One region of the Lysinibacillus sp. FSL M8-0337 genome, then DNA from elsewhere that is predicted to be linked to it. Evidence: riboswitches for the same ligand, from Rfam matches in the RefSeq annotation. Region 1 holds a riboswitch; the other holds the start of a gene.
The links. A riboswitch is a leader RNA that binds a small molecule or an ion and turns the genes downstream of it on or off. The one in region 1 is predicted to bind thiamine pyrophosphate.
Positions count from the first base shown of each region.

Region 2: another riboswitch for thiamine pyrophosphate. It lies ahead of thiC (phosphomethylpyrimidine synthase ThiC); the one in region 1 lies ahead of thiT (energy-coupled thiamine transporter ThiT).

Region 1 is NZ_CP151996.1:3,917,036-3,921,254, reverse strand. It holds gene MKY08_RS19175 (SMC family ATPase) at 1-1,110, shown strand, start outside; gene MKY08_RS19170 (hypothetical protein) at 1,214-1,336, opposite strand; gene MKY08_RS19165 (DUF4870 domain-containing protein) at 1,365-1,697, opposite strand; TPP riboswitch at 1,825-1,932, shown strand; gene thiT (energy-coupled thiamine transporter ThiT) at 2,058-2,618, shown strand; gene map (type I methionyl aminopeptidase) at 3,161-3,916, shown strand; gene MKY08_RS19150 (hypothetical protein) at 3,944-4,219, opposite strand, start outside.
Region 2 is NZ_CP151996.1:202,144-206,362, reverse strand. It holds gene thiC (phosphomethylpyrimidine synthase ThiC) at 1-1,752, opposite strand, end outside; TPP riboswitch at 1,902-2,016, opposite strand; gene MKY08_RS00940 (AEC family transporter) at 2,099-3,028, opposite strand; gene MKY08_RS00935 (methyl-accepting chemotaxis protein) at 3,238-4,219, opposite strand, start outside.

The sequences.
Region 1 (4,219 bases):
GAACAACAAAAATACATTCCTGAACATGTAAAGTCATTGCAACAATTAAAGCAAACAATGGAAGATATAAAATCGCAAAAGAATGCATTACAAGCAGCATGGAATGCAAGTCAGCATAATCTACAAGCAACAAAAGAAGCGTCACATAAGGCAGCTATAGCAGAAGAACTGGCGAAAAAAGCATATGAGGAATTGCAAAACAAACTGAATGAAAAACGAGAACAATTTGTCACAAACATGAACAATGTTGGTTTTACAACATATGAAGCATATGCGGCGGCAAAGCGAAGTATTGTACAAATCGAGGAATTACGTAAAGCGTGCCGTGATTACGCTTTACAACAGCATTCTTTACAGCAACAAATCTTAGATGGAGCACAACATCTTGAAGGAAAAGAGAAGCAAAATTTAACGATATTAGAAGACAAGCTTGAGATGCTGCGAGCTACATCTGAAGAGGCATTTAAAATATTACAACAGACGAAAAATTATGCAACTGCATGTGCTGACTTTATTGTTAAAGTTGATGAAACAGCGAGGGAAATACGGATACTCGAAAAAGAAGCAGGTCGTGTAAAAGAACTTTACACCGTGTTGAATGGGCAAAATCCAAAAAAACTGTCATTTGAGCGTTACATTCAAATCAATTATTTAGATAAGATTACAGCAGCAGCCAATCTTCGTTTATTCCATTTATCAAATGGACAGTTTGAATTGCGGCGCTCTGATCGCTTGGAGAAGCATGCCAAGCAAAGTGGGTTAGGGTTAGATGTGTATGATGCTTATACGGACCAATTAAGAGATGTAAAAACATTATCTGGTGGGGAGAAGTTTAATGCGTCATTAAGTCTTGCATTAGGTATGGCAGATGTTATTCAAAGCTTCCAAGGGAATATTCAAATTGAAACGATGTTTATCGACGAGGGCTTTGGCTCTTTAGATGAGGAAGCGTTAAATAAAGCAATTGATACGTTAATTGATTTACAAGATTCAGGAAGAATGATTGGTGTTATTTCACATGTCGCCGAGTTAAAAGCCGCAATGCCAGCTGTTTTACATGTTGAAAAAACGTTAAGTGGGCATAGTACAACGCACTTTGAAGTAAAGTAGTGCCAGTCACCCAAACAATTCTAAATAAAAACCCACTTGCACTCTATGGTGTAAGTGGGTTTTGTGTGCCAGTCACTCAAACAATTAAAAGAAGTCATTGCGCTTATTTTCTACGTGTTGATACGTAGGGTGTTGTCCCTTTTTTTGCAGCAACTACTTTTTTGACAATAGGAATGACAATAGGTGCAAATTTTATAGCGGTTTTCACTACTTTGGATACTTTCATGAATATGACATCTCCTTCGTACTAAATTTTAACGTATAACTCGTACAGCTTGCACAATATTCCAAATAACAATACCTAATGATACGAGTAAATAAATTGCAAATGAAGCAAACCAAATGATAATAAATGTATTCCCATTTGAAGAAGGATCAAACGTGTTCAATGACATTGTAGAAAATATAAAGATAGAAAAGAAAATGATACCCAAGACTAACGGAATTAAGTGAGAAATAAGTGCCCGAATGGAATGTCTTTTGACTTCACTATCTTTTGAAACAAAGTAAACGATTAATGGAACGACAAATGGTGCAATAAAAATACTGAGATAACTAAACGCAGATAAAACTTTTTGATTCTCCATAATTGTTCCTCCCTTTTTAATATTTACGCATAGAAAGCGTAAAAGTTTCAAAAAAAATAATTGAGGAAAAGGTTGTAATCGCAAAGGTGGTTGCGTACAATGAGTGTGTTCAATAAAAATGAGATGTAACGACCACAAGGGGAGCTGATGATGTCAGCTGAGACTGGGCACGTAATGCCTTTACTCTTTGAACCTGTAAGTTAACACTTGCGTAGGGATGTGGATAGAAACCGACACTTTTACGATGTGAGGCTCTGTCCTGGCATCGTTTTTTTATGCCGGATTGAGATGCATATCCAAATAATTGTTTTCTATTCCTGCTCTTGTATCCTACATCGGAACAAAGGAGAGAATAATAGTATGGACAAAAAAAGATTACTCATGCTGGTGGAGATTGCAATTTTCGCAGCGGTAGGACTTGTGCTCGATCAAGTTTCCTTTAAAGTATGGGCACAAGGCGGCTCGGTAAGCTTAGTCATGATACCAATAATTTTAATGGCGTTTCGTTGGGGGTTCTTGTCAGGGCTTACAACAGGTCTATTGATTGGTGTGATGCAAACAATGTTTGGTGCTTATATTGTGCACTGGCTTCAAGGATTACTAGATTACGGGGTAGCCTTTACTGTAGTAGGTTTAGCGGCAATCGTTCGTGAACCTGTATTAAAAGCCGCAACAGCACTCAACAAAAAGAAAATGGCTCTGTACATAGTGATTGGTACGGTGCTAGCTGGTTTTTTACGCTATCTTGCACACACAATTGCAGGTGCAGTATTCTTTGCGGAGTATGCGGGCGATCAAAATGCATGGATTTATTCAATTATCTATAATGGAACATATATGTTACCAGCAACTATTTTAACCGCTATTGTCGGTGTTCTATTATTTACAGCGGCGCCACAATTAATGCAACGAAAATTATAAATGAATGGAAATGAGGCTTGGACATAACTAAAAAAATTTAAGAAACAGACGAAAGGTGTTCATAATTTTTTGCTATATGGAGAACTTAGCTATTCTTGCTTTTGCAATAAAAAAAATTAGAAGTGTTCACTAGTTGTTGGTAGCGAAGACGGTGACTCCTGCTCAGAACAGCACACAATGTAAGACACGGGCATTCCGCGCGTTAGCGAGGGTTGCGGCTTACGGTGTGCCCGCGGAAAGCAACGCCGTAGCGGACAACAACGGAATAGCAAAAAAGTGTTAGATTGATTGCAGTCAATCTAACACTTTTTCTCTTTTGTCTCAGCCACATTTTTTTATAATGAGAACTACCGTTTTAACTGTAGATAGCGCGTTAGAGAAAGGCGGTTTTAAGGTCTAAAGACTGTTAAAATCGTCTGTTTTTTCTATGAGGAGCACTATTGAAATCCTATTGGCATAGAATAATTAAAGCTTTTGGCGTTATGCACATAAAAAGTTATGTTATATTAAAGAGTAGATATTAGATGAAAGGGACGTTAAAAATGATTGTAAAAACCCAAGAAGAAATTGAAGCCTTTAAAAAAATTGGTCGCATTTGTGCGGAAATTCGTGAGGCGATGAAAGCAGCTACAAAACCTGGTGTGACAACACTTGAATTAGATGAAATTGCAGGACGCATGTTTGCTGAAGCAGGAGCTATTTCAGGTCCTAAGGGAGAGTATGATTTCCCAGGTTACACTTGTATTAGTGTCAATGAAGAAGTTGCCCATGGTATCCCAGGACAACGTATTATTAAAGAGGGGGATATTGTTAATATTGATGTATCCGGCTCTTTAAATGGTTACTTTGCAGATACAGGTATTTCTTTTGTAGTAGGGGAAGGTTATGAGGATAAAGAAAAACTTTGTCGCGTAGCAAAAAGCGCGTTTGATCGTGCAATGACAAAAGTAAAAGCTGGTTCGAAATTAAACCAAATTGGGAAAGCGGTAGAGCGTGAGGCTTATGCCAATGACTTAACAGTTATTATGAACTTAACGGGTCATGGATTAGGTCGTTCATTACATGATGAGCCAAACCACATTTTAAACTATTACGATGCGTGGGATTCAACAATTATGAAAGAGGGCATGGTGTTAGCTGTGGAGCCGTTTATTTCAGCAAAAGCAGAGCATATCGTTGAAGCTGGCGATGGCTGGACATTTATTACGCCTGACAAATCTTTAGTTGCCCAAATTGAGCATTCGATTATTGTAACAAAAGACAAACCAATCATTTTAACTTCATTAGATGAGCAATAAGACGAAATAAAAAACCTGCTTACCGATTTATTTTTGGTAAGCAGGTTTTTTTTTGACGAATAGAATACCAACAACAAGCACACCACATAAAAATAAGGCTGCGGTCGTCACAAGCAACTCGTCAAGATGATTATGAAATGCAATGCCAATGAATGCCCAGATAAAAACGCTAGGATAGACAATATCAAAATGATGATAACGTATATGTAAGGCGATTACGACACCAATTGTCAGTAAAATAACTGCCCAAAGTGGATTGCTAAGACCGAAGCCATTCCATTCATATGAAGTTAACGTAAAACT
Region 2 (4,219 bases), 840 kb from region 1:
TTTAAACTCTTGAGCCTTTTCCTTCATTCCTTGATGGATAGCTTCTGTCGTATTTAAATCTTTTTCTTTAGCATAGTTACGAATATCTTGAGAAATTCTCATACTGCAAAACTTAGGGCCACACATTGAGCAGAAATGGGCTGTTTTTGCTCCCTCTGCAGGTAATGTTTCATCGTGATATTCTACTGCTCGTTCTGGGTCTAGTGATAAGTTAAACTGATCGCGCCAGCGGAACTCAAATCGCGCTTTGGATAGCGCATCATCTCTTTGTTGTGCTCCAGGGTGCCCTTTCGCCAAATCAGCAGCATGTGCCGCAATTTTATAGGTAATGACCCCTACACGAACATCTTCTCGATTCGGTAAACCTAGGTGTTCTTTCGGTGTCACATAGCATAGCATCGCTGTGCCAAACCAGCCAATCATTGCTGCGCCAATGGCAGATGTAATATGGTCATAGCCTGGCGCGATATCTGTTGTAAGAGGCCCCAATGTGTAAAAAGGTGCTTCTTTGCAAACTTCCAATTGTTTGTCCATATTTTCCTTAATGAGATGCATCGGTACATGCCCAGGTCCCTCTACCATTACTTGTACATCGTGCTTCCATGCAATTTGTGTTAGCTCTCCTAACGTATCAAGCTCCGCAAACTGTGCTTCATCATTGGCATCTGCAATTGAGCCTGGGCGTAAACCATCCCCTAATGAAAAAGCAACATCATACATTTTCATAATTTCACAAATTTCTTCAAAATGGGTATATAAGAAGTTTTCTTGGTGATGGAACAGACACCATTGCGCCATAATCGAACCACCACGCGACACAATGCCCGTTACGCGATTAGCTGTGAGTGGTACATAACGAAGCAACACGCCTGCATGAATCGTAAAGTAATCCACCCCTTGTTCCGCTTGCTCGATCAACGTATCACGATACACTTCCCATGTTAAATCCTCCGCTACACCATTGACCTTTTCAAGTGCCTGATAAATCGGCACAGTTCCTACAGGTACAGCCGCATTACGAATAATCCATTCGCGGGTTGTATGAATATGCTTGCCAGTAGATAGATCCATTATATTATCTGCGCCCCATCGTGTAGCCCATGTCATTTTTTCAACTTCCTCTGCTATAGAGGAAGAAACAGCCGAATTACCAATATTGGCATTAATTTTGACATGAAAGTTTCGGCCAATAATCATCGGCTCTGCTTCTGGATGATTAATATTGGATGGCATAATGGCACGTCCTGCAGCAATTTCTGCACGTACAAATTCTGGTTCAACATGTTCACGAATCGCTACAAATTCCATTTCCGGGGTAATAATCCCTTGTCTTGCATAATGCAGTTGTGTCACGTTGCGACCTTTTTTTGCACGTAATGGTTTTCGGGAAAGCTCCGGAAAAACGTTTTCCTTCATACGAGGGTCGTCTGCTTTGCGGAAGCCATTATCCTCTGGTTTAATCGTCCGCCCTTCGTACTCCTCTACATCTCCACGTTCTTTTATCCACGCACTACGCAATGCAGGTAAACCTTTTGTAATATCCACTTTGTAAGTTGGGTCCGTATAAGGACCGCTCGTATCATAAACACGCACTGGTGCATTATCCTCTTCTCCAAAACTACCCGTTGTTGGGCTTAGCTGAATTTCACGCATCGGTACTAAAATATCTGGGCGTGTTCCTTCTACATATACTTTTTTACTTCCGTCAAAACTTGTCATAATGATAATGTTCTTTTCGCTAACTGTTGTCATATAGTATTCCGCTCCCTTTTCCATAAATGTTTAAAAAGGACCGAATCTAGCTCACGCCAATAGGTAGCATTACAAATAAAAAGCCGAATCCAAAAAAATTGGATCCGGCTGTACATGTAAGGTTTATTTATCGCAAAAAATTCAAGGAGTGCGATATTCATTAACTTTCCCACGCTGGTATGAGCCAGATCAGGTCCAAAGGGTCAAGAAACCTCTATGCGTTTCCCTCTCAGCCCGACTCATCGGACTCCCCTAGTTATAGCTATTAAGTTTGATGATAGTGTAACAGATTTTTCTAATAGATGGAAGTTATAATTAGATTTATCTTGCTATTATCCTCGAGTAATTACGTAAATAGCAGTTCTGCTAGATAAATGACAATTGTTACTGTAAGACAGCTAACAATTGTTGAAAAAAGGACCGTTTGCGCAGCAGTTGCCGACTCAACATCATATTCTAATGCCAAGCTTGAGCTATTACGTGAGGTCGGAAAAGCACTTGCAATGAAAAGTGACTGGGCGACAACACCATCTAAACCGAGGACAAAAATAATAAGCAATGCAACGGCTGGACCTACTACTAGACGTGTAATGCAGCTAACAAACACCGTTTTATTAAACATGGATTTGATTTCAAGCTGTGATAGTTGAGCACCCAGTGTAATAAGAGCTACGGCAATAAAGCCATCTGCTACGTGGTCAATAGGAATACGGATAAATTGTGGAATGCCAATATTAAAGAAATTCATTGCCACACCTATTATAAGGGCATGAATAATGGGCATTTTCAGGAAGTCCTTTATGATTGCCATCCCTGATTTAGTCGACGAGATTAAATTATATAAACCATATGTATAAGTCGTCATATTTTGAAAAATAACGAGAATCACTTGAATTGCAACCCCAATTGGCTGCGTTGCGAAAATCATTTGTGCTACTGGAATACCATAGTTGCCAGAGTTAATAAGGACAACACTATTTTTAAAAACTGCCGTCTCTGTTTTCGCTAGTCCAAGCCCCTTCGCTAAAAAATGACTAAGCACCATTTGACTGCCGATAAAGAGCACAATAAATAATGCCACTTCCCCTAGCACTGATAACTCCACACTTGTTTCATATAAATTCACAAATACAGCAGCTGGCATAAAACAATACGTAATAAGCTGAGATAATGCTTTCAAATTAAAAGAAAATTTCTTTTGTAAAAATGCACCAAGTACAAGCAACACTAAAATAGGGGCAACTATTTTAAAGAAAATCATACCGAGATACATCATGGAGGTGACCCCCTTTCATCTCTTTCTATAGTAAAACTGTTCACAACATGGGTCAATGCTCCGCCGCTAGTATAAGTTTACATAAAAAAAGGACTGTCCCTTGCTAGGACAGCTCTTTTTTTTGTTTGTAGGTTTTTGCTCTGCTTCGCGGGGAAACCTCCTTGCTTCGCGGGGAAATCTCCCTGCTTCGCGGGTATCTCCATCTCGCTTTATTTAGCAAGTTTAAATCGATTCACGACCTCTTGGAGTTCTTTAGAAATTTGGTTCATGTTGTTGATAGATTCTGCGACTTTTTCCATTTCTGCTTGTTGGTCTGCGGCTGATGCACTCACCTGTTCTGCTGAAGCAGCAGTTTCCTCTGAAACAGCGGAAATACTTTGAATCGCCGTAATGGCTTGGTCTTTTTGCTCCAACATTTGTGAAAGCTCTGACAGTAGTTCGTTAATTGCTGTTGCAATTGATTGAGATAGCTCGTTATTATCTTTAAAAGCTAACTCTGTATTTTGTACCGATTCATTTTGCGCTTGCATTAAGCTTGCATTGGAAGCAATAACGGATACCGTTTGCTTTGAATCTGCTAGGATGCTAGAGACCGTTTGTTTAATGACTTCTGTTTCGTTTTTAGACTGCTCTGCCAGTTTACGCACTTCCTCTGCTACTACTGCAAAGCCTTTCCCATGTTCTCCCGCTCGAGCAGCTTCTATACTTGCATTCAGTGCTAATAGATTCGTTTGCTCTGTTATTCCTTGAATAGATGCAATAATTTGATTGATATTGTTAATATTGCTAGACAAAGATTCCATTTGACGTTGGATACGTCCATTCATTTCATTCGTTTCCGCATTTCGGTCACGTAAACTTTCCACTTCTTTCATGCCCTGTTCTGTAGAAGTTTGTGTTTTGATTGACAGCTCGTCCATTTGCTTTGACAGCCTTGTAATGGCGTCAATTTGGTCAGATAAGTCAATCATTCGATAATTCGTTTCTTCTGTATCCTCTGATTGTTTTGATGCACCTTGCGCTATTTCGTTAATTGCGACAGATACTTCCTGACTTGATGCTACAATTTCATTAAAGGCTTCATGAACATGGTCCGATGATTGATTGAGCAATGTTGAAGAATTTAATACCGTATGTATGGCATCATTCGTCTTATCCAGCATATTATTATAAGCTAATGCAACAGCGCCA